Regions from separate parts of the Paraburkholderia sp. OAS925 genome, predicted to be linked through region 1. Evidence: predicted binding sites of a transcription regulator. Region 1 holds the regulator's gene; each other region holds the start of a gene.

Region 1 (10,069 bases):
CGCACGCGAACTGAAGTACAGCGGCGACACGAACGATTCGGCGAGCATGAATGTCTGGCTGCACAAGCAGGTAATGCAAGCGCTGGCGGCGAACGGCGGCAAGTTGCCCGCGGATCTGGCGGACTGACGTCCATCGCGACAAACGTCAAGCTCAAACGATAACGCGGCGCCAGGTCGATGACCTGAGCGCCGCGTTGTCATTTGACGTTCATCTGCGGGACACGTTTCCGACTTTGAATCGGGCCGCTCGCGCGAGATCGATCAGTACGTATCGAACGCCTTTTGCAGTGCAACCGGCCCCGCGCCGCCCGCGGCCAACGCGAGCATCAACAGCACGCGCGCCTTGTACGGATTGAGCGAGCCGGCGCTGACGAAACCGAGTGCATCGTCGGCGGCTGCGCCGTTGCGCATCACATGTCCCGAACCCACGCGCGACGAACGCACGACGGCGACGCCCTGCGACGCTGCATCGGCGAGTGCCTGCGCAAGCGACGCGTGAATCGAACCGTTGCCCGTGCCCGCCACCACGATGCCGCGCACGCCGGCTGTCACGAATGCATCCACGGCGATACGCGATACGCCCGCATAGCTCGCGACGATCTCCACATGCGGCCAGTTCGCGCCGATCACGAACTCGGTCGCGCGCGTATGCGGACGCACGACGCTGCGCTGAAACTCGACGCGCCCGTCCTGCACCCAACCCAGCGCGCCAATTTCCGGCGACTGGAACGCATCGACGGCATAGGTGCTCGTCTTGACCACGTCGCGCGCGCTGTGAATCCTGTTGTTGAACGCAACCAGCACGCCCTGCCCGCGTGCGGCCGGATTCGCTGCAACGGTGACCGCATTCAGCAGATTGAGCGGACCGTCCGCCGACAACGCCGACGCCGGACGCATCGCGGCGGTCAGCACGACCGGCTTATCCGACTTGACGGTCAGATGCAGCAGATAGGCCGTTTCCTCGAGCGTGTCCGTGCCGTGCGTGATGACGACGCCGTCGATGTCGTCGGCGGCAAGCAGCGTGTTGACGCGTTGCGCGAGCGTGGTCCACAGCGGCATCGCCATGTCCTTGCTGTCGATGCTCGCAATCTGCTCTGGCGCGATGCGCGCCACCGTCGACAACGCCGGCACCACGGAGAGCAATTGTTCGACGCCGACCACGCCGGCCTGATAGCCGGAAGTGTTGGTGGCGTCCGCGGCGGCGCCGGCAATCGTGCCGCCGGTCGCCAGCACGGCGATGCGCGGCAGCGGCGCCGCAGCGCTTGACGAAGAGGAGGAAGTCAGTGTGTTCATGGCGGCGATTGTAAGCGATGATGCGCCGCCCTCTCGCGCCGTTGAAGTCCTCACAAACCCTTTGGTTGCTTAAGCGGATCGTTTAGGCAGATCGCTTAAGCAATCGCGCGCTCACACCGCCTCGCGCAATTGCACGGCGATTTCCGCCTCCGTCAATTGCGGCGCGAACATCTCGATCAGCCGATACGCGTACGCGCGCAGGAACGCGCCCTTGCGCAAGCCGACGCGCGTCGTGCTCGCTTCGAACAGATGCTGCGTATCGAGCGCGACCAGTTCCGTGTCGCGCTTCGGGTCATAGGCCATTGCGGCCACCACGCCGATGCCCATGCCGAGTTCGACATACGTCTTGATCACGTCGGCGTCGATCGCGGTCAGCACCACGTCGGGCAGCGCGCCCGCTTTCGCGAACGCCTGGTCGATATGCGAGCGGCCCGTGAAGTCCTGGTCATACGTGACGATCGGGAATTCGGCGATTTCGTCGAGCGTCAGATTCGGGCGGCCGACGAGCGGATGATCCTTCGGCACGACCACGACGTGATGCCACGAATAGCACGGGAACGTGACGATGTCCGGGAAACGGTCGAGCGCCTCGGTCGAGATGCCGATGTCCGCCTCGCCGTTGATGATCATCTGCGCGATCTGCTGCGGGCTGCCCTGACGCAGCGCGAGATGCACCTTCGGAAAGACCTCGGTGAACTGGCGAATCACTTTCGGCAACGCGTAGCGCGCCTGCGTGTGGGTGGTCGCGACCACGAGGTGGCCGCTGTCCTGATCCGCGAACTGGCGCGCCACGCGGCGCAGATTCTCCGCGTCGAGCAGCATCCGCTCGATCAGTTGATGCACCGCCTTGCCAGGTTCCGTGAGGCCGGTGAGCCGCTTGCCGCGTCGAATGAAGATGTCGACGCCGAGTTCGTCTTCCAGATCCTTGATCTGTTTCGATACGCCCGACTGCGACGTGTACAGCACGTTCGCCACTTCGGTCAGGTTCATGTTCTGACGCACGGCCTCGCGCACGAAGCGCAGTTGCTGGAAGTTCATGTTGAAGTGTCCGGTTCAGCGAAAATTGAATTATTGGAGTGGGTCGCGTTGGATCGAATCGGGTTGCGCATGCGTGCTGAGCCGCTCATTGCGCCGGAAATACGCGCAGCGCGCGCGGCACGGCCGTCACGCCGTCGCCGACCGCGAGTTGCAGCTCGCGCCATGATTCGCGATCGAGTTCGGCTTCGAGCAGATGGCCTTCGCGGCCCGCGAGTTCCACTCGCACCGAGCCGCCCAGCGTCACGACACGCCGCACATCGACGACGATACCTTCGCGGTGCCCCGCCGACTGCGGATACAACTGCAGATCGTGCGGACGCACATAGGCGAAAGCCGGGCCGCTGAAGTCGGTGCTGATCGCAACCGGCAACGCCGCGCCGTCCACCACGAAACCCCTTGCGTCGACCTTGCCGTGCAGCCGGTTGGCCGCGCCGAGAAACTCATAGACGAACGAAGTCTGCGGATGGTCGTACACGTCTTGCGGACTGCCGACCTGCTCCACGTGTCCATGATTCAGCACGACGATGCGGTCCGCCACTTCGAGCGCCTCTTCCTGATCGTGCGTGACAAAGATCGTCGAGATATGCAGGTCGTCGTGCAAACGCCGCAGCCAGCTACGCAGTTCCTTGCGCACCTTGGCGTCGAGCGCGCCGAACGGTTCGTCGAGCAGCAGCACTTTCGGTTCGACGGCAAGCGCGCGAGCGAGCGCGATGCGCTGCCGCTGGCCGCCCGACAGCTCCGACGGATAGCGTTGCGCGAGCCAGTCGAGTTGCACGAGCTTCAGCAGCTCATGCACCTTTTCGCGGATCACCGCTTCCGAAGGCCGCTCTTTCCTCGGCTTCACGCGCAGCCCGAACGCCACGTTCTCGAACACCGTCATGTGACGGAACAGCGCGTAATGCTGGAACACGAAGCCCACTTCGCGCTCGCGCGCGCCGACCGTGGCGACGTCCTGGCCTTGTAGTTCGACCTGTCCGCCATCCGCGTATTCGAGGCCTGCGATCACCCGCAGCAAAGTGGTCTTGCCACAACCCGAGGGCCCGAGCAGCGCAACCAGTTCGCCCGGCGGAAAATCGAGCGAGACGTTATCGAGCGCGACGAAATCGCCGAAGCGCTTTTGCAGGTTACGTACGGTGATACCCATTACAGCTCTCCTTGCTTGAGCGGGTGTTGCTGCGAGACTGATGTTTTGAGCGGCCTGGAGCCAGACGACGAGGCCGACGACGACGCTGGGGACGACGACGCCGACAGCGCCGACGGCAGCGTGACAGGACCAGCATGTGCGGGCACGTCGCGCACGTCCGACAGCTCCGCCGACATATGACGCTCGGCGAGCAGCTTGAGCGCGAGCGTCACGAGCGCGAGCAACGCCAGCACCGACGCCACGGCAAACGCCGCCGAGAAGTTGTATTCGTTGTAGAGAATTTCGACGTGCAGCGGCATCGTGTCGGTCTGCCCGCGAATGTGGCCCGACACCACCGACACCGCGCCGAATTCGCCCATCGCCCGCGCGTTGCACAGAATCACGCCGTACAGCAGGCCCCATTTCACATTGGGCAGCGTGACGCGGCGGAAAATCTGCCAGCCGGACGCGCCGAGCACATGCGCGGCTTCTTCCTCGTCGTTGCCTTGCGCCTGCATCAGCGGAATCAATTCGCGCGCGACGAACGGGAACGTGACGAAGATCGTCGCGAGCACGATGCCCGGCACCGCGAAAATAATCTGTATGTTGTGCGCCTGCAGCCACGGACCGAACCAGCCCTGCGCGCCGAACATCAACACGTAGATGAGACCCGAGATCACCGGCGACACGGAAAACGGCAAATCGATCAGCGTGGTCAGCAGCGCCTTGCCGCGAAACTCGAACTTCGCGATGCACCACGAAGCCGCGAGGCCGAACACGAGATTGAGCGGCACCGCGATCGCCGCGGTGATCGCCGTGAGCTTGATGGCGGCGAGCGCATCCGGGTCCGCGAGCGACTCCAGATAGAAGCCGAGCCCCTTGCTCAACGCCTGATAAAACACCGCGACGAGCGGCACGACGAGAAAGAGCGCGAGAAACAGCAGCGCGATGCCAATGAGAATCCAGCGCACCACGGGCGGCTCAGTCACGGGGTCGGGCCGGCGCGCGGCAGTCAGCGGCGCGCGTGCGGGCGCGGCATGCGCGTCAATGCTTTCGGCGCTTTCGGCAGGCTTGAGGGTTTCGACAGACTGGCGGCTCATTGCACACCTCCGCCAATCGCCGCGACGCTCGTCACGCTCGCTGCGGGCGCAGGACCGGAACCGCCGCGGCTCGTGCGCCGCTGCAAGTACCACTGCAACGTGTTGATGAAAAGCAGCATCAGGAACGAGACGACGAGCATCACCACGGCAAGCGCGGTCGCGCCTGCGTAGTCGTATTGCTCGAGCTTCGTGATGATCAGAAGCGACGTGATCTCCGACTTCATCGGCACATTCCCGGCGATGAAGATGACCGAGCCGTATTCGCCGAGCGCCCGCGCGAACGCGAGCGCGAAGCCCGTCAGCAACGCCGGGAAAACCGCCGGCAGCACGACGCGGCGAAACGTCAGCCAGCGCGACGCGCCGAGGCAGGCGGCGGCCTCTTCCTGTTCGCGCTCGAACTCCTCGAGCACCGGCTGCACCGTGCGCACGACGAACGGCAAGCCGATGAACGTCAGCGCGACCAGCACGCCCACCGGCGTAAAGGCGACCTTCAGGCCGAGCGGCTCGAGAAACTGTCCGATCCAGCCGTTGCCCGCATAGACAGCCGCGAGCGAAATGCCGGCGACCGACGTCGGCAGCGCGAACGGCAGATCGACCACCGCGTCGACGATGCGCTTGAACGGAAACGTGTAGCGCACCAGCACCCACGCGACCAGAAAGCCGAACACCGCGTTGATCAGCGCGCCGCCGAGCGCGGAAAAAAACGTCAGCCGGTATGAAGCAAGCACGCGCGGCGAGCTGACCGCGCGCACGAACTGGCTCCAGTCGAGGGTCGCCGTTTTCAGAAAAGTCGCCGCGAGCGGAATGAGCACCACGAGGCTCAGATAAGCCACCGTGATGCCGAGGGTCAGGCCAAAACCGGGCAACGCGCTCGGCTTTCGGAAGGTCAACGTCGTCATGCTCGTACTCTTTCAGTTGATGCTCGTGTTGCAGGCCTCGGCGTCCCGATCGGCCAAAAGCGCGCCCGCGGCGCGCTCCTTCACGACGCCTGACGGCGCGTCGCGTTTGCCCTGTCCGCGCCGGGTTGCGGCGCGGACCTGGACGATGCTACTTACTGCGGCTGATAGATCGAATCGAACACGCCGCCGTCGGCAAAGTGCGTCTTTTGCGCGTTGGTCCAGCCGCCGAACGAATCGTCGACCGTGTAGAGCTTCAGCTTCGGAAACTTCGCGGTCAACTCGGCCGGCACCTTGTTCGAACGCGGACGGTAGAAGTTCTTCGCGGCGATTTCCTGGCCTTCCTGGCTGTACAGGAAGTTTAGATACGCCTCGGCGAGCTTGCGCGTGCCGTGCTTGTCGACGACCTTGTCCACCACCGCGACCGGCGGCTCGGCCAGAATACTCACCGACGGCACGACGATTTCGAACTTGTCCGTGCCGAATTCCTTGATCGACAGGAACGCCTCGTTTTCCCACGCGATCAGCACGTCTCCGATCCCGCGTTGCACGAAGCTGGTGGTCGCGCCGCGCGCGCCCGAATCGAGCACGCCCGCATTCTTGTAGAGCTTGCCGACGAATTCCTTGGCCTTCTGGTCGTTGCCGCCCGGCTGATGCGCGGCGTACGCCCACGCGGCCAGGTAGTTCCAGCGCGCGCCGCCCGAGGTCTTCGGATTCGGCGTCACGATCGACACGCCCGGCTTCGTCAGATCGTCCCAATCCTTAATGTGCTTGGGGTTGCCCTTGCGCACCAGGAACACGATCGTCGACGTATAAGGCGATGCGTTGTCGGGCAGGCGCTTCTGCCAGTTCTTGTCGATCAAGCCCTTGTTGGCGAGCGCGTCGATGTCGTAGGCGAGCGCAAGCGTCACGACGTCGGCCTGCAGGCCGTCGAGCACCGAGCGAGCCTGCGCGCCCGAGCCGCCATGCGACTGCTTGAACGTGATGGTTTCGCCGGTCTTCGCCTTCCACTCCTTGCCGAACGCCTGGTTCACGTCCTGATAGAGCTCGCGGGTCGGGTCGTAGGAAACGTTCAGCAGCGTGTTGTCGGCGGCTTGCGCCTGGCCGATTGTGCCAATTACGCCGAGCGCGGCCGCCGCGCCGAATGCGAGCGCGGCGATGATGCTCCGCGCCTTATGGGTAGTCCGTGCCCGCCCCGTGTTCCGATGATTCATGTCCTGTTCTCCGCGTGTTGGTCCGCTAAAGCTGCGAGTGGTGTTGTTTTGCGTCGGGTCACGTGCACATGAGCGCGACTGGAGGCCAGTCTATCGAAGGGCTTTCATCATTAAAAATAATGTTTCCTCATTTTTTAATACGCAAAAGTGGTAATGGCAGCCAGACAAGGCGTTGCGGCATGCAAACCGATGTTTTGACGTCGATTGACGACGTTGCAGCGCGGTGCTTGAGCGCGAACTTAAAGTAAAGCTTGAATTGCGCCGAATACTGTATAAAAATACAGTCACCTGTTCATACATACAGTGGCGCCATGACAAAACTCACCGCACGACAGCAGCAGCAGCAGCAGGTTTTCGATCTGATCCGCCGGGCGATCGAACGCACCGGCTTTCCGCCCACCCGCGCGGAGATCGCCGCCGAGCTGGGCTTCAGCTCTGCCAACTCGGCCGAAGAGCATTTGCGGGCGCTTGCCCGCAAGGGCGTGATCGAACTCGCCGCCGGCGCGTCGCGCGGCATCCGTCTGCTGCCCAGCCAGGACTTCGGACAGGACGGCACCCAGCATCAGTTCACGCTGCCGCATCCGAGCATCATGCAACTGTCGCTGCCGCTCATCGGGCGGGTCGCGGCCGGTAGCCCGATCCTCGCGCAGGAACATATCGCGCAGCACTATGCGTGCGACCCGGCGCTGTTCTCGAGCAAGCCCGACTACCTGCTGAAGGTGCGCGGCCTGTCCATGCGCGACGCGGGCATCTTCGACGGCGATCTGCTCGCGGTGCAGAAAAGAAGCGAGGCGAAAGACGGCCAGATCATCATTGCCCGCCTCGGCGACGACGTCACGGTCAAGCGCCTGAAGCGCCGGCCGAACGGTATCGAGCTGATCGCCGAGAACCCCGATTACGAAAACATCTTCGTTGAGACAGGCAGTGCGGACTTCGCGCTGGAAGGCATTGCTGTCGGTCTGATTCGCCCCGGCGAGTTCTGATCGCGCCTGCCGGGTTGGTCGCCTGTCAGTACACCGTACACAGGCGGATCAACCCTCGCCTGCCACTCACTACCGCAGCACACACGTTGAATCGCCCGGAGAGCCTCATGGAACGCCTTGCCCGCCTGTTGCCGTTTCGCCAGTTCGGCCGTTTGCGCCATCTGCGCAAGCTGGTGCCCTGCTCACTGATTGAAGCATCCACGGCCGCCACTGCGTCGCTGTTCGATTCGCCGGTGAACGGCTCCGGTGCGCATGCCGCTTCGTCATCCTTACAGGCGTCTTTGTTGCCGTCGTCGTTGCCGGCGTTCGCGCGGGTGTCGCTGAATTCCGGGCTCAACACCGCGGAGCCGGCGCGTCGCGCGCCGGTGCGGGTTTATCACGGGCCGTCGCGGCTCATCATGGTCGGCACCATGGACGCGGTGTGCAGAATGATCGACCGTTGCATCGCCGACGAAACCAACGTCCAGGGCGCGGTGTTCGAGTCCTGATGTGCGGTAAGGTGTGCGGGCGCGTTGCGGGAAACGTCGTTCGTCGCATCGAACGGGAATCATGAGTGGGGATCGTTTCGGCGCAACGCCGGTCCACGTTCGATCTCACCTGATGGAGAATCCCGGCCCATGGCAGCAGTATCAATACGCAAGAAGCGCGGTGCTCGTCCGCTTGTCGTCGCGCTGATCGTCATCGCGATAATCGCCGGCTTGGGCTTTGGCTATGCATCGCCGTATATCGCGCTCAACAACCTCAAACGCGCCGCCGACGCGCGCGACGCGCAGACGGTGAATCAGTACGTCGATTTCCCGGCGTTGCGCGAAAGCCTCAAGCAGCAGGTGACGGGTTTGCTGACGCGGCGGCTCGACTCGCGCGGAAACGGCAACCCATTGGCCGCGATCGGCGCGATGATCGGCGTCGCATTGATCGGCCCGCTAGTCGATGCGTATGCGACGCCCGACGGCGTGGCCGCGTTGCTCAACGGCATGCCGCCGCGCGGCGTACCGGGCGAACGGCCGCCCGCGCCGCCGGCTGCGAGCAATCCGGCTGCGGCAAATGGACCTGCGCCGGCAGCGCCGGGCAGCGCTAATAGCGCGGATCAAAGCGGCGCGGATCAAAGAGCCGGCAATGGCGCCAACTCCGGTGGAGAAGGCAACGCGGCGCATGGCGCCACGCCGCCGCAGCCGCCGGAAACCACCGCCGGTTATCGCGGCATCAACGAATTCGTCGTTACATACCAGCACGGCGCCGGCGACGCGCGTTACTCCGCGATCTTCCTGCGCGAAGGCCTGTTCACATGGAAGCTGGCCGCGGTCAATCTGAACGAGTGAGCGGGAGCGCGGCGCTTGGGCGTTGAAGTTCGCGAATTCGACAGCCGCACTCGCGCCGCGAAGGTCGCAAGCGCGAGCCGTGTGCTCAGGCCGCCTCTTGCTGCTGCTCCTGCGCCGATGAACACGCCACCAGGATACTGCACGACACGCGATCGAGCAGCGGCGTGTTGCCCGCGCCCATCCACCATCGGGACAAGCCGGTGCGGCAGCGGTGGCCGACCACTACGAGGTCGACATGCAGTTCATTGGCCAGATTGGCGATCTCGTCGATCGGATGGCCGAACGCAAAGTGCCCTTGAGCCCGCACGCCGCGCTCCGTCAGCCAGTCCACGCCTTCTTGCAGGATGTCCCGCGCGGTCTTTTCGAAGCTGCCGCACGCGACGTCGGTCAGCAGGCCCGCGCTTTGCGCGATGCTCGAGCGCATGTCCACGACCGAGAGCAGATGCGTTTCCGCTTTGAGGTCCAGCGCAAGATCGGCGCCGCAGCGCAGCGCTTTGCGGCCTTCACGCGAGCCGTCGTAGCACAGCAGGATTTTCTGGTAGCTCGCCATGGTATTTCCCCTTTCCGCAAAAGCGCGGTCTGAGTTAATCATGGTGCGCCGCAATTCAGCTTGCAAGGGATGGAAAACGCTAAGTGCGACTCGTGCATGCCCCTGCCCTGTGCATGCGAGCTTCGCGCCGTTGCGACAGCGTCGGCGGCGTTCATGCGGCGGTGCAAGAAGCGGCTCCGACCGCGCGCCGCAGCGGCCACCCGTTCGCAGCCGATGGCCTAGAATGAGCAGCCTTCCCGGCCATTCGCGCCTTTTCCATGACGTCGATCTCATTCATGCCCGATACCGCCATCCAGTTCGATCAGGTTGAAAAAAGCTACGGCGAAAAGAAGGTAGTCGACGGACTGTCGTTTCACGTCGACACCGGCGAATGTTTTGGCCTGCTCGGACCAAACGGCGCGGGCAAGACGACCACGCTGCGCATGCTGCTCGGCATCGCCGCGCCGGACGCCGGCGCGATCCATCTGTGCGGCGAGCCGATTCCAGGCCGCGCGCGCGTAGCGCGGGCACGCGTCGGCGTCGTGCCGCAGTTCGATAACCTCGACCCGGACTT
Region 2 (10,069 bases), 1.6 Mb from region 1:
CTTGCGGCCGATGCGGTCCGACAGCGAGCCGAAGAACAGGAAGAACGGCGTGCCGATCAGCAGCGCGATGGCGATCATGATGTTGGCCGTTGCGCCGTCGACCTTCAGCGTCTGCGTCAGGAAGAACAGGCTGTAGAACTGGCCCGTGTACCACACCACGGCCTGGCCGGCGGTCAGGCCGATCAGCGCGAGAATCACGATCTTCAGGTTCTTCCACTGGCCGAACGCTTCGGTAAGCGGCGCCTTCGACGTCTTGCCTTCGGCCTTGATGCGCTCGAACACCGGCGATTCATGCAGTTGCAGGCGAATCCACACCGAAATGGCCAGCAGCACGATCGACGCGATGAACGGAATGCGCCAGCCCCATGCGCCGAACGCGTCTTCGCCCATCGCCGTACGCACGCCGAGAATCACGAGCAACGAGAGGAAGAGGCCGAGCGTGGCCGTCGTCTGAATCCAGGCAGTGTAGAAGCCGCGGCGTCCCGGCGGCGCATGTTCCGCCACGTAGGTCGCGGCGCCGCCGTACTCGCCGCCGAGCGCCAGGCCCTGCAGCATCCGCATCGCGATGAAGATGACCGGCGATGCGATGCCGATCGCCGCATAGCCGGGCAAGAAGCCGACGAGGAACGTCGACACGCCCATGATCACGATCGTGACGAGGAACGTGTACTTGCGGCCGACCATATCGCCGAGCCGCCCGAACACCACCGCGCCGAACGGCCGGACCGCGAAACCCGCGGCGAAGCTGAGCAGCGTGAAAATGAAGCCGGCAGTCGGATTGACGCCGGAGAAAAAGCTCTTGCTGATGAAGGCGGCCAGCGAGCCGGCCAGATAAAAGTCGTACCACTCGAAAACCGTACCTAGCGACGATGCGAAGATCACCCGCTTCTCATCGCGCGTCATGGGCACGGGCGAAATGTGTCCGCCTACGGTAGCCATATGTCGTCTCCAATATTGATATGCACGCGGTGCGCCGGCCCGCGGCGTTCCGTGCAACCGATTATTGGAGTGAAAACTTACGGCCTACTGACGTGAATGGTTGCGCCGATGGCTTGCTGACCCGCGACGAAGGTTCGTGAAAATAGGTCAATTCTGGTTCAACGCCGTGCAATATGCTGTGAACGCCGGACAACTTGGCTTTGGCGGCTTGTGGCTGTCAGCCCGCGTTAGGGTAAGTCCTGCCCCGCTCGAGCACATGCAAACTGACACGCACCAGCGTTCCCGCGAGCCGCGGCGCGGTTTGATAGACGTTGTCGTCGATCGTCAGCTCGCCGCCGTGCATCGTCGCGATTTCGCGGACGATCGCAAGCCCGAGGCCGCTGCCGTCGCCTTCGCGGCCGAGAATCCGGTAAAAGCGCTCGACGACCCGCGAACGTTCGGCGGCTGGAATGCCGATGCCAGTGTCTTCCACTTCGAGATGCACGAGCCGCGCGGCGGCGTCGCGCCTCACTCTCACGGTGATGCGGCCGCCCTCCGGCGTGTAGCGGATCGCGTTGTCGATCAGGTTCGACAACATCTCGCGCAGCATTACCGGATTGCCGTCGACCTCGATGGGTTCTTCCGGCGCCTCGTAGCCCAAATCCATCTGCTTGGCGAGCGCGGCCTGCACCCAGTCGCGCACGGCATTGCGCGCGACTTCCGTCACTTCCACCGGCGTGAAGATCTGTCCGGACATGCGGTTTTCGGCGCGCGCGAGCGCAAGCAGTTGCGTGACGAGCCGCGCCGCGTGCTCCGAGCTTGTCGCGATCTGCTCGAGCGAGCGATGCACTTCCGCCGACGCGTCTTGCCGCAGCGCGAGCTCAGCCTGAGTGCGCAGGCCGGCGAGCGGCGTTTTCATCTGATGCGCGGCGTCGGCGATAAAGCGCTTTTGCAATTCCATGTTCTGCTCAAGACGCGTCAGCAGATCATTGAACGACGTGACGAGCGGCTCGATCTCCGGCGGCGCGCGACGCGCCTCGAGCGGCGACAGATCGTCGGGCCGACGCGCGCGGATGTGCGCCTGCAGCGCGTGCAGCGGCGCGAGGCCGCGCGAAAGGCCGAACCACACGAGCAGGATCGCGAGCGGCAGGATCACGAACTGCGGCAGGATCACGCCTTTGATGATGTCGTTGGCGAGCTGGCTGCGTTTGTCGAGCGTCTCGGCGACCTGCACGAGCACCGGCTCTGCGCCGGGCGTCTGCGGGAATTCGACCGTCGTATAGGCCACGCGGATGTCGTTGCCGCGCAGCATGTCGTCCCGGAAAGCGACAAGGCCCGGTTGCGGCCGGTCGTCTTCGTGCGGCAGCGGCATGTCGCGCTCGCCCGCCACCAGCTCGCCCCGCGTGCCGAGCACCTGATAGAAAACACTGTCGACGTTGTCCGTCCGCAAAAAGTCGCGCGTGGAATCGGGCAGCGTCAGCTCGGCCACGCCGTTGACCGGATGAATCTGCCGAGCGAGCACGTAGGCGTCGGTTTCCAGCGCGCGGTCGAACGGCCCGTTCGCGATCGACTTGGCGACCAGATAAGTGACGGCCAGGCTCATCGGCCAGAGCAGCAGCAAAGGCGCGAGCATCCAGTCGAGAATTTCGCCGAATAGCGAGCGCGGGCGCGCCTCGGCGGCGGCTTCGGTTTCGTCGGGCGGGGCGAACGGATTGGCGTAGCGCTCGTCGCGCGCCTCGTCGAGGTCCGCCGGGCGGGCCGTCGCGCGATCTGCGCGTGCGGACATGATGTGCTCTATTTGTAGTGGTGACTCGCCGGCATTCCGCCGGCCGGCGTTGACGGCGATGGTGCCGGTTCGGGCGCGGCGGGTGTGGTTGCCGCCGCATTCGCGCCGGCATTCGCACTCGCATTCGCACTGGCATTCGCGGGCGCGACCGCTTTCTCGAGGCAGTAGCCGAGCCCTCGCACGGTGATGATGCGCACGCCGCTCGGCTCGATTTTCTTGCGCAGCCGGTGCACGTAGACCTCGATTGCGTTGTTGCTGACTTCCTCGCCCCATTCGCAAAGATGGTCGACGAGCTGTTCCTTCGAAACCAGCCGGCCGATCCGTTGCAGCAGCACTTCGAGAAGACCCAGCTCGCGCGCCGACAGGTCGATCACCTGATCGTTGATATAGGCGATCCGGCCCACCTGATCGAAGCCCAGCGAACCGTGCCGCACGATCGTCGGACCGCCGCCCGCGCCGCGCCGCGTGAGCGCGCGCACACGCGCTTCGAGTTCGTTGAGGGCAAACGGTTTGGCCATGTAGTCGTCGGCGCCGAGGTCGAGGCCCTTGACGCGCTCGTCGACGCTGTCCGCGGCAGTCAGAATCAGCACCGGCAGGTTCGAATTGCGCGCGCGCAGGCGGCGCAGCACCTCGAGCCCGGACATGCGCGGCAGGCCGAGATCGAGAATCAGCAGGTCGAAACTTTGCATCGACAGCGCGGTGTCGGCCTCGACGCCGCTCTTCACGTGATCCACGGCATAGGCCGATTGGCGGAGTGATCGAACCAGACCGTCCGCGAGTATGCTGTCGTCTTCGGCAATCAGAATTCGCATGATGCGCCAGCTCAGGGCCTTGGCCGGCACCTCGGGTGTCCCCGCGGCGCACAGCGGTCTCCGAATCATTGTGGGTGGTTGGGCGGCGCGACAGTAAAAATGCGCGTTCGCATCAGAATCACGCTTGCCAAAACCACTGTTTTTTTATACAGTGTCTGAGTTTCGTGTGCTGTCCTTCAAAACTGGACGACACATCTGCCTCAGACGCCGTTCATCATAGCAAAGGACGATTCATGGAAGAAAGCAAGAAAGGCTCGGCTGGACTGACTGCTGAAAAGAGCAAGGCACTCGCTGCCGCCCTCGCGCAGATCGAAAAGCAGTTCGGCAAAGGGTCGGTCATGCGGCTCGGCGCAGGTGAGGTAGTCGAAGACATCCAGGTCGTTTCCACCGGATCGCTCGGCCTCGACATCGCGTTGGGCGTCGGCGGTTTGCCGCGTGGCCGCGTGGTCGAAATCTATGGTCCGGAGTCGTCGGGTAAGACCACGCTGACGCTGCAAGTCATCGCCGAAATGCAGAAGATCGGCGGCACGGCAGCGTTTATCGACGCGGAACACGCGCTGGACATTCAATACGCGGGCAAGCTCGGCGTGAACGTGAACGACCTGCTGGTGTCGCAGCCGGACACGGGCGAGCAGGCGCTGGAAATCGCCGACGCACTGGTGCGCTCGGGCTCGATCGACATGATCGTGATCGACTCGGTCGCGGCGCTCGTGCCGAAGGCTGAAATCGAAGGCGAAATGGGCGACTCGCTGCCGGGTCTGCAAGCGCGTCTTATGTCGCAAGCGCTGCGCAAGCTCACCGGCACGATCAAGCGCACCAACTGCCTCGTGATCTTCATCAACCAGATCCGCATGAAGATCGGCGTGATGTTCGGCAATCCGGAAACCACCACCGGCGGTAATGCGCTCAAGTTCTATGCGTCGGTGCGTCTCGACATTCGCCGCATTGGCTCGATCAAGAAGAACGACGAAGTGATCGGCAATGAAACGCGCGTCAAGGTGGTCAAGAACAAGGTTTCGCCACCGTTCCGCGAAGCGATCTTCGACATTCTGTACGGCGAGGGTATTTCGCGTCAGGGCGAAATTATCGACTTGGGCGTGCAGGCCAAAATCGTCGACAAGGCCGGTGCGTGGTACAGCTATAGCGGTGAGCGTATCGGCCAGGGCAAGGACAATGCGCGTGAATTCCTGCGCGAAAATCCGGATATCGCTCGTGAGATCGAGAACCGCATCCGCGAATCGCTGGGTGTGAATGCAATGGCCGAGGCAGTGACCGGCGCAGGCGCAGAAGTCGCGGACGAAGAGTAACCACTACGTGATACGCAAGGGCCGGCCATTGTCCAATTCTGGACGCAACGTGGGCGGCCCGCGTAATGACGGGAGCGATTCGCCCGAACGTTCGGCGCATGCGGATCTATCCGAAACATCGGATCGCTTTGATCCGTTCGATCGGCCTGAACCGTTCGACGCACACGATCGCGCCGCAGGCCGTGGCCTGCGGCGCGCGCTGTTGCCAGGTCAGCCCGACCAGTCCGCTGAGGCTACCTACACGCGCTCGAGTGAGTCGCGCGGCTCACGCAACTCGCGTAACAACTCACGCAGCTCGCTTCGTTCGCATGGGTCAAGCGGCTCACGCAGCACATCTGCCTCAGACCAAACACCCGGCGACGCAGATCCCGCCCCAAGCGAAGCAAAAAAATCCCAACGCCCAGCACGTTCGCTCAAAGGACGCGCGCTCGGCTACCTATCGCGCCGCGAATATAGCCGCAGTGAACTTGCACGCAAGCTGAAGCCCTTCGTCGAAGAAAGCGATTCGCTCGATACGCTGCTCGACACGCTCGAAGCCGAAAACTGGCTATCCGATTCCCGCTTCGCCGAAAGCCTGATTCATCGTCGTTCGTCGCGACTGGGTGCGAGCCGCATCGTTGGCGAATTGAAGCAGCACGCGGTGGATCGCACGCTCGTCGACGAAGCGAGCGCTCAATTACGCGAAACGGAACTGGCGCGCGCCCAAGCCGTATGGCGCAAGAAGTTCGGTCAGCTTCCGGAGACCGCGGCTGAGCGCGCGAAGCAGGCGCGCTTTCTCGCGTCACGCGGCTTTTCTGGCGCGACGATCGGCAAAATCCTCAAAGGTATCGACGAAGAATGGAGCGGTGAATAACGGCGAAGGCGGCGACTAGCAGCGAAGGGCGCGAAATGACGCGAAACGGCGGAAAGTGCCGCGAAGCGCCAGAAGCAGGACAAGCACCACAAGTCCCACCAAACCGCATCACCCACACTAACGCTTCAACCCAACCTTCCCCCCACCAACTCCAGCCATAACCCCACCCATAACCGGCCAGCAGGCCGTCCCCGCCGCATTCCGGGCTGTCCCGAATACCCAGTATGCTAAAATTCACGCGTTTTCCAATTCGGCCTTTCCTTTCCGCATGCCGCTTTCCTCGTCAGTGCCCCGTCAATTGCGCCATCGTCGCGCAATCCGGGCGGAAGCTTATGAACGAGCCGATGGCCTGTGGGATGTGGAAGCGTGCTTGACCGACGAAAAGCCACGCGACGTGGTCCTTGCGTCGGGCGTCCGGCCCAATGGTCAACCGATCCATGAACTCTGGCTTCGCATCACCATCGATCGCAAGCTCAATGTCGTCGACGCCGAGGCGTCGTCCGACTGGGTGCCCTATCCTGGGCTCTGCCAAGCCAGCAATCCCGCCTATCGTGCCCTCATCGGGCTCAATCTGTTCCACAACTTCCGTCGCGATGCTGCCCGTTTGCTGGCCGGCACGGCGGGTTGCACGCATCTCACCGAGCTGTGCGCGATCCTGCCGACCGCAGCGATCCAGGCGTTCGCCGGCGACGTATGGAACACCGGTGACAGCACGCCAGGCGCGAGTGCAAGTTCAGAAAGCGAGTCGACCGACGGCACCGCCGAACGTCTAAACGAAAAACCGCCATTCCAGTTGGGACGCTGCCACGCGCTGCGTTTCGACGGGGAGGCAGTGCAGCAGTTTTACCCGCGCTGGTATGGCCATGCGCCACGCCCAGCAGACCGCCCGGCATCGCCAGACAACGGGGCGGCCCGCCACGAAGGCAGGGGCAATGCGCCCGGCATGTTGGACGGTAGCGGAAGCGATGTTTAATCCAACTCTCAGACTGAAGGGAATCACGCATGAAGATTCACGAGTACCAGGGTAAGGAAATCCTGCGGAAATTCGGCGTCGCGGTACCGCGCGGCAAGCCGGTCTTCTCGGTGGATGATGCGGTCAAGGCCGCGGAAGAGCTCGGCGGCCCGGTGTGGGTCGTGAAGGCTCAGATCCATGCGGGTGGCCGTGGCAAGGGTGGCGGCGTGAAGGTTGCCAAGTCGCTGGATCAGGTTCGCGAGTACTCGAACCAGATCCTCGGCATGCAGCTTGTCACACACCAGACTGGTCCGGAAGGCCAGAAGGTGAACCGCCTGTTGATCGAGGAAGGCGCGGACATCAAGAAGGAACTGTATGTCGGCCTCGTGATCGATCGTGTTTCGCAGAAGATCGTCGTGATGGCGTCGAGCGAAGGCGGCATGGACGTCGAGGAAGTCGCGGAAAAGACGCCCGAGCTGATCCACAAGGTTGCCGTCGATCCGTCGACCGGCCTGAAGGACGCCGAAGCAGACGACCTCGCGAAGAAGATCGGCGTGCCCGACGCGTCGATCCCGCAAGCACGCGCGATCCTGCAAGGCCTCTACAAGGCGTTCTGGGAAACCGACGCATCACTCGCCGAAATCAACCCGCTGATCCTGACGGGCGACGGCAAGGTCATCGCACTCGACGCCAAGTTCAACTTCGATTCGAACGCACTGTTCCGTCATCCGGAAATCGTCGCGTATCGCGATCTGGACGAAGAAGATCCGGCTGAAGTCGAAGCGTCGAAGTTCGACCTCGCGTACATCTCGCTCGACGGCAACATCGGCTGTCTGGTGAACGGCGCGGGCCTCGCAATGGCGACGATGGACACCATCAAGCTGTTCGGCGGCGAACCGGCGAACTTCCTCGACGTGGGCGGTGGCGCCACGACGGAGAAGGTCACGGAAGCGTTCAAGATCATGCTGAAGAACCCGAACCTGACCGCGATTCTGGTCAACATCTTCGGCGGCATCATGCGCTGCGACGTGATCGCGGAAGGCGTGATCGCGGCGTCGAAGGCCGTGTCGCTGAAGGTGCCGCTCGTGGTCCGCATGAAGGGCACGAACGAAGACCTGGGCAAGAAGATGCTCGCCGATTCCGGTCTGCCGATCATCTCGGCTGACAGCATGGAAGAAGCGGCTCAGAAGGTCGTCGCGGCTGCCGCGGGCAAGGCGTAATCAGCCTCCCACGGCGTTTACCAGGATTACGAATGGCGGCGCACGGTAGCGCACGGGCAACGCGGGCGAGAACGTTCCGCCTCGTTGCTCGTCGCGCCATCGTGTGACGCCAAACGAACAGAGGTCAATACATGTCGATTCTGATTAACAAAGACACCAAGGTCATCACGCAGGGCATCACCGGCAAGACCGGTCAGTTCCATACGCGTGCTTGCCGTGAATACGCAAACGGCCGCGAAGCGTACGTCGCAGGCGTGAACCCGAAGAAGGCCGGCGAAGATTTCGAAGGCATTCCTATCTACGCAAGCGTCGCTGAAGCCAAGGCTGAAACGGGCGCGACCGTGTCGGTGATTTACGTTCCGCCGGCAGGCGCTGCTGCTGCAATCTGGGAAGCAGTCGAAGCCGACCTGGATCTCGCGATCTGCATCACGGAAGGCATTCCCGTCCGTGACATGATCGAGATCAAGGACCGCATGCGTCGCGAAAACCGCAAGACGCTGCTGCTCGGACCGAACTGCCCCGGCACGATCACGCCGGACGAACTGAAGATCGGCATCATGCCGGGTCACATCCACCGCAAGGGCCGCATCGGCGTCGTGTCGCGTTCGGGCACGCTGACGTATGAAGCAGTCGGCCAGTTGACGGCGATCGGCCTCGGCCAGTCGTCGGCAGTCGGTATCGGCGGCGATCCGATCAACGGTCTGAAGCACATCGACGTGATGAAGATGTTCAACGACGATCCGGATACGGACGCCGTCATCATGATCGGCGAGATCGGCGGTCCGGACGAAGCGAACGCGGCTGAGTGGATCAAGGGCAACATGAAGAAGCCGGTGGTCGGCTTCATCGCCGGCGTCACGGCGCCTCCGGGCAAGCGCATGGGCCACGCCGGCGCGCTGATCTCGGGCGGTGCGGATACGGCCGAAGCGAAGCTGGAAATCATGGACGCCTGCGGCATCAAGGTCACGAAGAACCCGTCGGAAATGGCGCGTCTTCTGAAGGCAATGCTGTAAATCGAAACTGGCGCCCAGTTCGAGCGCCTTTTTTGATACGCTTACGAGATCCTTTCGTAGCGTGCGTTCTCAAAAGCGGGGGAGTTAAACACTCCTCCGCTTTTTTATTGGCCGCGCGTCCGCTTCCTTCTTATTCTTTTGCTCATGCTCGAGTTCCTCGCCACGCTCCATTGGGGCGCAGTCATTCAGATCATCGTCATCGACATTCTGCTCGGTGGCGACAATGCCGTCGTGATCGCGCTGGCCTGCCGCAACCTGCCGCCCGCGCAGCGCACGAAGGGCGTGCTGTGGGGCACTGCGGGCGCGATCCTGCTGCGCGTGGTACTGATCGCGTTCGCGGTCGCGCTGCTCGACGTGCCGCTGCTGAAGTTCGCGGGTGGGCTGTTGCTGCTGTGGATCGGCGTCCGGCTGATGGCGCCGGCGCACGACGCGCACGAAAACGTGAAGCCCGCCGATAAGCTCATCTCGGCGATCAAGACGATCATCGTCGCCGATGCCGTGATGAGTCTCGACAACGTGATCGCTATTGCGGGCGCCGCCGAGGCCGCTGACCCGGAGCATCGCCTCGCGCTGGTGATCTTCGGACTCGTGGTGAGTATCCCGTTGATCGTATGGGGCAGCCAGATCGTGCTGAAACTGCTGGACCGGTTCCCGATCGTCATCACGCTCGGCGCCGCGTTGCTCGGCTGGATCGCGGGCGGGCTCATCATCAACGATCCGGCCGGCGACCGTTGGCCGGTCCTCGACACGCCGCTCGCCGAATACGGCATGAGCATCGCAGGCGCGCTGTTCGTCGTGATCCTGGGTTATGTGATCAAGCGCCGCAACGCGAAATCCGCGGCGGCCTGAAGGAACGCCAAGCATCACACCTGCGTGCGTTCCAGGTTCAACGTTAGCCATTCGGCTGACTGTCCGAGACGAGCGTCGCTCGCTACGATCAAAGCGCCTGTTCCCGATTCGTGGAGCAGGCGCTTTTCGTTTCAGGAGCCTGCCGATGATCGTCACCTTGCCTTATTCCCCTTATTCGCAATCCACGCTGGCGCACTCGCGATTCGCGCGAGCGCGCTGGTCCGCAACACTCGCGCGAGCGTGCCGCCGCGTCGGCTCGCGCCTCGGTCTCGGCTTCACGCTGATCGAACTGATGATCGTGCTGGCGATCGTCGGCGTGATCGCGGCCTATGCGATTCCCGCGTATCAGGACTACCTCG
Region 3 (10,069 bases), 1.2 Mb from region 1:
ACGTCGTTCGACGATTGCCCGCGATTCACGTCGTCGTTCGGATGAACCTTGCGCGCCTCGCCGCGCTCGCCGCCGAGCAGCTCGCTCGCGCGATTCGCGATCACTTCGTTGAGGTTCATGTTGGTCTGCGTGCCGGAGCCGGTCTGCCAGACGGCGAGCGGAAACTCTTCCGGATGCTTGCCGTCGATGATCTCATCCGCCGCCTGCATGATCGCGCGCGCCTTGCTTTCGTCGAGCACGCCGAGGCCCAGGTTCACCTCGGCGGCGGCGCGCTTGATCACGGCGAGCGCGGTGATCAGTTCGGGCGATTGCTTCTCGGTGGAAATGCGGAAATTCTGCAGCGAGCGCTGCGTTTGCGCGCCCCATAGACGGGCGTTCGGCACGGCGATTTCACCGAACGTGTCGCGCTCCATTCGTACGTCTTCAGTCATGGTTCAGCTCCGCTTTTAAAGTTCTGCGTTGACCGGCAATAAGGAGAATAGCCCGGTTAGCGCATTCCGGTATAACCCTGCCTGCGGGTCGAAAATATACGTACGCCGCACGCCGTTCTCGACGTCGGTCCAGACGAGCGGCGACAGCGGCGCGCCGATCGAGCGGAGATAGGCGAGCTGCGCGTCGTCGGCGAGCGTCACGCGATAGCTTTGTTGCGGTTCGATCGCGCGGTCGAAGATGTCAGCCACCTGCGCCGCCAGTTCCGGACTGTGGATCACGAGCGCGAGTTCGGTGTTCAGGTTCGCCGAGCGCGGATCGAGGTTCATTGAACCGATCACCAGAATGCGCCGGTCGATCATAAAAGTCTTCGCATGCAGACTCGCGCGCGAACGCGAGCCCGCGAAACCCGCGGCCGGCGTTTCCTGGCGCGGTCGGAACTCATATAGCTCGACGCCCTGCTTGAGCAGCGGCACGCGAAACGGACTGTAGCCGGCTTGCACCGCGACCGCGTCGGTGGCGGCGAGTGAATTCGTCAGGATTGCTACGCGCACGCCGCGCTGCGTCAGTTCGCTGAGCGCCTTGACGCCCGCCTCGTGCGGAACGAAGTAGGGCGACACGATCAGGAAATCCTTGTGCGCGTCCTTGATCAGTTCGCCGAGCCGCTTCAGCGGCGGACTCACGTAGTCCGGCGACGGGTTCTCGATCTTCTCCGGCTCATCCGCCTTGAACTCGGCGTGCGCCCACGTCAGGCCGAGTTGCCTGCTGGAAATCTGCGCGGCGAGCGGCGTCGCATTCAGCGGCTTTGCGTTGTATGGATCGGCGTTGGTGCGCCAGTGCTGGCGAAGATCGTCGCGCGTCTGGTCGAGTTCCTTTGCGTCGAACTTCTGCTTGTTCAGCACACGCAACGGATACGCGAGACTGCTGTTCCAGTAGTCGTCGAAGCTCGCAGAGACATCGGCGGTGATCGGACCGGCGGCGAGCACGTCGATGTCGCGGAACTGCAGTACCTCGCTCGCGCTGAAGTATTCGTCGCCGAGATTGCGGCCGCCGACAATCGCCAACTGGTTGTCCGCGATCATCGCCTTGTTGTGCATGCGGCGCGTGAAGTGGCCGATCTGCGTGAAGAGATTCGTGGTGCGCTCGAACACGCCTTCGCGCGCACTGCCGAACGGATTGAAGACGCGAATCTCGATGTTGCTGTGCGAATTCAGGCCCGCCATGATGCGGTCGATGTCCTTGAAATTCAGGTCGTCGACCAGCATGCGTACGCGCACGCCGTGATCCGCCGCATAGAGCGCCGCGCCGAGCAGCAGCTTGCCGGTGGTGTCCTCGTTGGCGATGTAGTACTGCATGTCGAGCGTTTTGGTCGCCGCGCGGGCGAGCGCGATGCGCATCTGCAACGCGTCGGTGCCGCTCGAGAGCACGCGAAAACCCGACTCGTCCGGATGAGCGGCTTCGAGCGGCGCGAGCGCTGCGCGAAGCGGCGTGTTCTCGGTGGCGGGCAGCGCGTGAGTGACCGGGCGGTCGAACGCGGTGGCGGGCGGCCTCGTCGCGCACGCGGTCAGAAATGCCGATGCGCAGCACAGCAGGAAGAAATGTCTCGTAGAACTGATTGCACGCTTGCGCTGCATCGCGGTCTGCTTTTGTTGTGTAGGCAACTGCACGCTCTTTCCCCTTTGTTGTTCAGGCTTTTCGTGCGGCGGCGCAGTGTCTTCACACGCGCCGCCGAGAAAACCATTCTAAGGGGAATCGGGCCGCCGGACTGTTGGCGGCGGCACGAGATGGGCGTGCTTAGACGCGTCCGGGATTCACCGCGCGTTCGTCGTTGGCATGGGTCGAGCCTTTCGCCGGACGCCCTGCCCAGAAGCCCGCGAGCAGCGAGCCCGAGAGGTTGTGCCACACCGAGAACAAGGCGCCCGGCAACGCGGCGATCGGCGTGAAATACAGCTTGCCGAGCGTCGCGGCGAGGCCCGAGTTCTGCATGCCGACTTCGATGGCGAGCGTGCGGCAGACGGCTTCGTCGAAACCGAGCAGACGGCCGCCCCAATAACCGCCGAGCAGACCGATGCCGTTGTGCAGCACGACGCCGAACATCACGACGAGGCCGACGGACGCAATGCTCTTTTGCGTGCCGCCCACCACCGCGCCGATGATCAGCAGAATCGCGACCATCGACACGAGCGGCAGCACGGGTTCCACTTTGCGCACAGTCTTGTTGAACAGATGATTCACCGCGAGGCCGACGACGATCGGCAACGCGACGATCTGCAGGATGCTCATCAGCATGCCGTGCACGTCGACCGCGATCGACGCGTCCACATAAAGGCGCGTGAGGAGCGGCGTCGCGAACACGCCGACCAGCGTGGACAACGCGCTGATCGTTACCGACAGCGCGACGTCGCCGCGCGCGAGATAGATCATCACGTTCGACGCCGTGCCGCTCGCGACGCTGCCGACCAGCACCATGCCCGCCGTCAGGTCGGGCGGCATGCGCAACGCCTTCGCGATCGCCCAGGCGGCAAGCGGCATGACGAGGTAATGCAGCACGATGCCTGCGATCACCGGCGCGGGCCGCGTGAAGACGCGCTGGAAATCGGCGACGGAGAGCGTGACGCCCATCGCCAGCATGATGATGGTCAGGAGTGTGGTGACGTGCGGCGCGATGCCGGAAAACGATGCCGGCGACGAATAGGCGGCAACCGAAATGAGCACGGCCCAGAGTGGAAAGAGACGGGTGATGCGGGCAAGCATGAGGCGAGGTCCTTGGTTGGGTATTTTTTCGTGAGAAGCGACTGGCGAAAAGCGCGGGTCTCTAGTAATGCCGTATTAAGCGCTATTGGCGCGGCGCGCGGCGATGGTTCTGCGAAGCGGCGGTGCCGTTATGGATCGGATCGGCCGCGCGCGAGCCGCTTACCCGCAGCGTGTGTGTCGCGCCGGTTGCGCTGTTCGTCTCTTGCAGGAGAAAGGCAGTGCGTCAGCGGATGGCGGACCTGCCGGCGGCGCGGTCCTTTGTGAGGAGCGCGGCCGCGTTTTTTCGTCGGATGGACGCGGGGTCGCGTCGCTCGGAACGAACGCGCATTTTACCGTTGCCGCGCAAAGGCTGCCGGACGCTTCGTTGCGCGTGCAACGAAAGTAAGCGTTCCGCGAGGCAGCACGAAGTAGCGCCTCGACGCACGAAATTGCCGCTGCCGTACTCGCGCTTATTTCCGCGCGCTCATTCCCGCAGACCCGCCTGGTCCTGCCGCTTTCACACCGATGCAGCAGGCGGCGCGTCCTTCGCCGGCACGCGCCGCAAGCTCAGCTTGTGAAAGCGCAGCGTCATCAGCAGCGCGACGCTCGCGAGCCCGGCCGCGAGTCCCCACCACAAACCGCGCGCGCCGAGCCCGAAGTGAAACGCGAGCGTATAGCCGGTCGGAAAGCCGATCACCCAGTAACCGAAAGCCGCGGCGATCATCGGTATACGGGTGTCTTTCAGACCGCGCAGGCAACCGGAACCGACTGTCTGCATGCCGTCGACGATCTGAAAAATAGCGGCCACGCCGAGCAGCGAACTCGCGAGCGCGACGGTCGCGGCATTCGCCGGATCGTCGAGATGCAGGTAGAGGCCGACGATCCAGTGCGGCGCCGCGATCAGCACGATGCCCGACAGCGTCATGAAGCCGACGCCGAGCGCAAGCGCGACGAAGCCCGCGTGGCGCGCGGCCAGCGGCTGCCCCGCGCCGGACCAGAAGCCGACGCGCACATTGGCCGCCTGGCCGATCGCGAGCGGCACCATGAACGCCACCGACGCGACGTTCAGCGCGATCTGGTGCGCGGCCAGTTGCGATTCGCCGAGCAGGCCGACCATCAGGCCGGTCGCGAGAAAGAGCGTCGACTCGACGCCATAGGTGATCGCGACGGGCCAGCCGATGCCGAACAGCTCGCCCATCAGCGGCACATTGGGGCGCGTTGCGACGACGAAGTGGCGATAGCGCGGCCGCAGGTGCAACAGTGCCATCAGCACGAGGGCGGTCAGCCAGACGGTGATCGACGTCGCGGCGGCCGAGCCAAGAAAACCGAGCCGCGGCAGGCCGTACGCGCCGTGAATCAGCCCGTAGTTCAGGACGCCGTTCACGCCGACGCTCACGAGCGATACCCACAGGAGCCGCCGCGCCGCGCCGATCGCCGGCAAAAACGAGCGCATCAGACCCACGCCGATCAGGCTGCCGAGCGCGCCCCAGCGCAGCACCGCCGCATATTCGCCGACGTTGTGCGCGAGCAGCGCGGGCTCGCCGAACGCGAGCAGGATCGGCGTGGCGAACGACAGCAGCGCGAACGCCGGCACCGACAGCAGCACCGACAGCACGAAACCCGTCCAGTAGATGTGCGGCACGCGGCTTTCGTCCTGCGCGCCGCGCGCATGCGAGACGCTTACGCTGACGGACGTCAGCACGCCCTGCAGCAGCGTCACCACGACGAAGAAGAGATTCGCGCCGAGGCCGCCGGCCGCGAGCGCGTCGGGGCCGAGCGAGCCGAGCAGGATGGTGTCGGTGACGGCCATCGCCATTTGCGACAGTTGCGCGATCGCGAGCGGCGCGGCGAGCCGCGCGGTGTCGGCGGCGTGGCGCGAGAAAGTCGGCGGCGGGGCGGCGGACCGGGTGAAGCCGGATTGGGTCATGGAGCGTGCGTATTGAGCGGATCGGGACAGCGCGTTGGGCGACAGGGGCATGGGCTTGCGGGCGGCGCGGCTTACGCACGGCGTAGCGGCCGGCGCACGAGGCGCGGGCAAGCGGGGGACGCGGCGGCGGCTAAAAGCTGGCGCGTTCGCCGCGATGGCGCGTGCAGCCACGAGTTCCGAAGCCGACGACGTCGGTCCATGCGCGTGTCTGGCAAAACCAACAGCTTATTGTGTGGCCGCTGAACTGTCGATGGAGAACGCACGTTTTTGGTGCGCGAGCCGGCTGCGGAATCTCGTGGTCCGGCGGAGCGCCCGCGTCACGCCTCGTGGACGGCGATTCGCGTGTCGCCGAGCAGCACCACCTGACCCGCGCGGATCTTGCACGTTTTACGCGTTTCGACGCGGCCGTCGACGGTCACCGCGCCGTCGGCGACCATCAGTTTGGCCTGGCCGCCGCTGTCCGCGAGTCCCGTAATCTTCAGCAGATTGTGGAGTTCGACGTAGTCGCCAGTGAGCGTGAAATCGAGGTTGGGCATGGGCGTTGCACCTTCAGGCGAGGGGTTCGCATCATAAGCCACAAGCTTGCCCTGAAGAAGGCGCGCTGTGTTTGCCCGTGTGTTTGCCCGCGTCATTGCGGATGCCGGCCGCGCGTCGGCGAGCGCATCGCAAGCAAATGCAAGCAGATGTTATGCGCTTGTCAGAAAGTGAAACGTCGCGTAACACCGGTCGCCACGAAACGACTTCACTCGTAAAGTGGGTCTCAGCAGCAAAGCTTGCCGAAAACTTGTTCGGCTGTGAGCAGACCGGGAGGCGTCCTGCAAAGCGCCGCCACGACGCGGCGCCGGACGGCTCGCATCACGACAACTTGAAGAGGAAATCGCCATGACCCAGATTCGTACGCTACTCATCGGCACAGCCATGACCGCCTTCGCCGCAACCGCGGCTGTGGCGCAGACCAGCCAACCCGTTCAGCCAATCCAGCCGGCCGCGGGCGTGAATACGCAAGCGCAACTTCAGGCACAGACGCCGGGCGCCGATGTCGCGCCGGCAGCGCCCGCCGCGCAGGGCGTGCAGCCGGTCACGCCGCCGCCGACGCGTCTGACGGCGCCGGGCTCGGCCGATCCGCTCGTGCAGAAGCGCGAAGCGAACGCGAAGGCGAGCGCGGAATACCGCGCGTCGAAGAAGGCATCGAAGGCCGAGTTGAAGCAGCAGCAGAAGGCCGCGAAGTCCGAATACACGGAGCAGGTGCGCGACGCGAAGATCAACATGAAGGCGGACAAGCAGGCCGCCAGCAACGAAATGAAGATGAACATGCAGGGCCAGGCCGGCGCGCAGACCGACGGCGGCGAGGTCAAGCATTAATCGCCGGTCGCGTCGGGGCGCGATGCGCCCGGCACGTCGGACTTGCGCCCGGGCGCGACGCGCTCTCGCCCGGGCCCATGAGATTTAGATTTGGCAAGGAGGTATCGCATGAACAGCACTCAATCTACGAAGTCGATGAAATCCGCCGCTGGCCGGCTTTGCGCGCTGATGATCGCGGGCTGCCTGTCGTCGGTGGCTTTCGCCCAGGCTAGCGATCCGGCCGCCGCCCCGGTCACGCACGCCGACAAGAAGGCGGCGAAGGAGCAGTCGAAGGCGGACAAGAAGGCGGCTGTCGCGCAAGCCAAGGCCAACAAGGAAAAGACTGAGGCGCAAGCCGACGCCGATAAGGCTAATGCCGAGGCCAATTTGAAGGATGCCAAGAAGCAGTAGGGTTCTGGCTCTCGGCTCGATGAAGGAGCCGGAAGGCTTGCTGGTCCATGACGGCCCGTTCAGCGTGAAGCGAACGGGCCGTTGTGTTTTCTGACTCGGGCTTGCTGGCCGCCGACGCCATACGGCGCCACGCGTCCCGCGCCAAGTCTGCGTACAACGCCCGGAGCCGTCCGCGAAAAAAGGGCGCTTGTGCGCCAGGGTTGTATGGATATACAGTATGCGTCGCTCCCCAATCCATCCAATGCCTGCCAAAAAACGTGCTTTCCGTCGCCGAATCTCCGCCGCCATCCGACGCCGCCGCCTGGCTCACGAAGCTCAACGACGCGCAGCGCGAGGCCGTCGAATACGGCGCGGATACGCCGCACGCACCGCCCGGCGCGTTACTGGTGATCGCGGGCGCGGGTTCCGGCAAGACCAACACGCTCGCGCATCGCGTCGCGAATCTGATGGTGAAAGGCGCCGATCCCCGGCGGATTCTGCTGCTCACGTTCTCGCGCCGCGCGGCGCTCGAAATGACTCGCCGCGTCACGCGCATCGCCACCGCGGCGCTCGGTACGCGCGCCGCGCTCGCGCAAGGGCTGACGTGGGCGGGCACCTTCCATAGCGTCGGCGCGCGGCTGTTGCGCGAATATGCGGAGCTGATCGGCCTTGCGCCGGCCTTCACGATCAACGACCGCGAGGATTCCGCCGACCTGATGAACCTGGTGCGTCATGAACTCGGGCTGTCGGCGAAAGAACGGCGCTTTCCGGCCAAGAGCACCTGCTTCGCGATCTATTCGCGCGTGGTGAACACGGGCGCGTCGCTCGGCCAGGTTTTGGACAGCGCGTTTCCGTGGTGCCGGGAATGGGAGGCGGATTTGCGCATGCTGTTCGCCGCTTATGTCGACGCCAAACAGAAGCAAAGCGTGCTCGATTACGACGATCTGCTGCTCTACTGGTCGCACATGGCCGCCGAGCCGGCCATTGCCGCCGATCTGTCGGCGCGCTTCGATCATGTGCTCGTCGACGAGTATCAGGACACCAACCGCCTGCAGGCGTCCATCCTGCTCGCGCTGAAGCCCGACGGCCGCGGCCTGACCGTGGTCGGCGACGACGCCCAGTCGATCTACTCGTTTCGCGGCGCGACCGTGCGCAACATTCTCGACTTTCCGGCGCAATTCGATCCGCCCGCCACGCAGATCACGCTCGAGCGCAATTACCGTTCGACACAGCCGATTCTCGCCGCGTCCAATGCCGTGATCGAACTGGCCAGCGAGCGCTACACGAAGAACTTGTGGACCGACAAGGCATCGGCGCAACGCCCGCGTCTCGTGACCGTCGCCGACGAGGCCGACCAGGCGCGCTACGTCGTCGAACAGGTGCTCGAAGCGCGCGAGCAGGGCATGAAGCTGAAATCGCAGGCGGTGCTGTTTCGCGCCGCGCATCACAGCGCCGCGCTCGAAATCGAGCTTACGCGGCGCAACATCCCGTTCGTCAAGTTCGGCGGACTCAAGTTTCTCGATTCGGTGCATGTGAAGGACGTGCTTGCCGTGCTGCGCTGGGCCGAGAATCCGCGCGATCGCGTGGCCGGCTTCCGCGTCGTGCAACTGCTGCCGGGCGTGGGGCCGGCCACCGCCGCGAAGGTGCTGGACGAGATCGTCGCTCGTGCCGGCGCCGGTGTCGGCGCAGGTGTCGGCGGCGGTGCTGGCGGCGGTGTCGGCAATCCGGCCGGGACTGTGGCCGAGGGTCTGGCCAACTCGGCGGCCAACGCGCTCGCGGCGTTCGCGCCGCCGCCCCGCGCGCAGGAGGACTGGCATCCGTTCGTCAGGCTGATGTCGAGCGTGTACGGGCGGCAGACGCCGTGGCCCGCCGAGTTCGAGATGGTGCGGCGCTGGTACGAGCCGCACCTCGCGCGCAATCACGAAGACGCCGCGATCCGCCATGCCGACGTGCTGCAGATGGAAAGCATCGCGGGCACCTATGCGTCGCGCGAACGCTTTCTCACCGAACTGACGCTCGATCCGCCCGACGCCACCAGCGACGAATCGGGCGTGCCGCTCATCGACGAAGACTATCTGATCCTGTCCACCATTCATTCGGCGAAGGGGCAGGAGTGGCGCAACGTGTTCGTGCTGAATGGTGTCGACGGCTGCATTCCGTCCGACCTCGGCACGGGCAGCGAAGACGAAATCGACGAGGAGCGCCGTCTGCTCTACGTGGCGATGACGCGCGCGAAGGAAGATCTGCATATCGTCGTGCCGCAGCGCTTTTACGTGCACAACCAGACGCATCTCGGCGACCGCCATGTGTGGGCGTCGCGCACGCGCTTCATTCCCGCGCATCTGATGCCCTTGTTCGACGCTTATGCGTGGCCGCGCGTGCCGGTGGCGAGCGCGCCGACAGCCGCCGGGCTGGCCGCGGCGGCGCAGGCGAAGATCGAAATCGGGGCGAGGCTTAGGAAGATGTGGGATTGAGAGCCGGTTATAGCCGGTTGCTGGCGGCTTGCCGGAGCAGTCATCGGCGAGACAAGTGGGGTCGGTGCGGCGGGGCGCTAGCGGCGCGGCGGGGGCGAGCAAGGTGACCAGAGGCCGCAGCGCCCCAATGCCCCGGAAGCAGCCACGCGAGGCGGCCACCGCGGCCAAAGACCGCAGCGCCAAAGACCGCAGCGCCAAAGGCCGCAGCGCCCAAAGGCCACCGCGCCCAAAGGCCACCGCGCCAAGGCCACCGCGCCAAGACCACCGCGCCAAGACCACCGCGCCAAAGACCACAGCGCCAAAGACCACAGCGCCAAGACCACCGCGCCAAGACCACAGCGCCAAGACCACAGCGCCAAGACCACAGCGCCAAGACCACAGCGCCAAGACCACAGCGCCCAAGGACCACAGCGCCAAGACCACCGCGCCAAAAACCACCGCGCCAAAGACCGCAGCCACAAATTGCCCGGAAAGCGGCTAAGCGCTCACCACGCTTACCGCGACTGACGTTGCTGCTGCTGAGGCGTCGGACGCGGCGGAACGAAAAAGTTGCGCAACCATGCCGCCATCCGCGAGAACACGTCGTACGGTTCTTCGACGAAGATTTCCGGTTTCAGCAGGCGCAAATATTCCATGATCTGCTGCGCTTCCTGTTTCTGGAACGAGCCGTGCGAAATGCCGAGGCGCAACAGCCCGCGCAGTTCGCCGAGCTTTTCGCGCGCCGTGCTGCCCACGTTCGTTTCGCACGCGACCTTCGCCTCGTACACACGCTGAC

The links. Region 1 encodes LexA, which represses DNA repair genes until DNA is damaged. Its sites were predicted from a motif close to ACTGTATNNNNATACAGT; they were not measured.
Region 2: a site for LexA is predicted at 3,652-3,669, ahead of recA (recombinase RecA). Genes of this name have one in related genera too.
Region 3: a site for LexA is predicted at 7,041-7,058, ahead of ABIE53_RS15145 (ATP-dependent helicase). Genes of this name have one in related genera too.

What each region holds. Positions count from the first base shown of each region.
Region 1 covers NZ_JBEUNO010000001.1:2,233,441-2,243,509, reverse strand. Annotated here, with positions in the region: gene ABIE53_RS09810 (DUF3597 domain-containing protein) at 1-127, shown strand, start outside; gene ABIE53_RS09805 (asparaginase) at 262-1,293, opposite strand; gene ABIE53_RS09800 (CysB family HTH-type transcriptional regulator) at 1,405-2,331, opposite strand; gene ABIE53_RS09795 (sulfate/molybdate ABC transporter ATP-binding protein) at 2,417-3,475, opposite strand; gene cysW (sulfate ABC transporter permease subunit CysW) at 3,475-4,554, opposite strand; gene cysT (sulfate ABC transporter permease subunit CysT) at 4,551-5,453, opposite strand; gene ABIE53_RS09780 (sulfate ABC transporter substrate-binding protein) at 5,606-6,664, opposite strand; gene lexA (transcriptional repressor LexA) at 6,976-7,647, shown strand; gene ABIE53_RS09770 (hypothetical protein) at 7,755-8,135, shown strand; gene ABIE53_RS09765 (DUF2939 domain-containing protein) at 8,265-8,966, shown strand; gene ABIE53_RS09760 (universal stress protein) at 9,052-9,516, opposite strand; gene nodI (nodulation factor ABC transporter ATP-binding protein NodI) at 9,792-10,069, shown strand, end outside.
Region 2 covers NZ_JBEUNO010000001.1:3,870,147-3,880,215, reverse strand. Annotated here, with positions in the region: gene ABIE53_RS17015 (MFS transporter) at 1-939, opposite strand, end outside; gene ABIE53_RS17010 (sensor histidine kinase) at 1,157-2,704, opposite strand; gene ABIE53_RS17005 (response regulator transcription factor) at 2,713-3,516, opposite strand; gene recA (recombinase RecA) at 3,750-4,823, shown strand; gene recX (recombination regulator RecX) at 4,831-5,676, shown strand; gene ABIE53_RS16990 (DUF2889 domain-containing protein) at 5,945-6,649, shown strand; gene sucC (ADP-forming succinate--CoA ligase subunit beta) at 6,679-7,848, shown strand; gene sucD (succinate--CoA ligase subunit alpha) at 7,980-8,861, shown strand; gene ABIE53_RS16975 (TerC family protein) at 9,006-9,710, shown strand; gene ABIE53_RS16970 (pilin) at 9,856-10,069, shown strand, end outside.
Region 3 covers NZ_JBEUNO010000001.1:3,472,775-3,482,843, reverse strand. Annotated here, with positions in the region: gene fumC (class II fumarate hydratase) at 1-431, opposite strand, end outside; gene ABIE53_RS15175 (phospholipase D family protein) at 447-2,063, opposite strand; gene panS (ketopantoate/pantoate/pantothenate transporter PanS) at 2,224-3,183, opposite strand; gene ABIE53_RS15165 (MATE family efflux transporter) at 3,680-5,089, opposite strand; gene ABIE53_RS15160 (RNA-binding S4 domain-containing protein) at 5,407-5,625, opposite strand; gene ABIE53_RS15155 (hypothetical protein) at 5,972-6,451, shown strand; gene ABIE53_RS15150 (hypothetical protein) at 6,560-6,841, shown strand; gene ABIE53_RS15145 (ATP-dependent helicase) at 7,099-9,294, shown strand; gene ABIE53_RS15140 (DUF4088 family protein) at 9,789-10,069, opposite strand, start outside.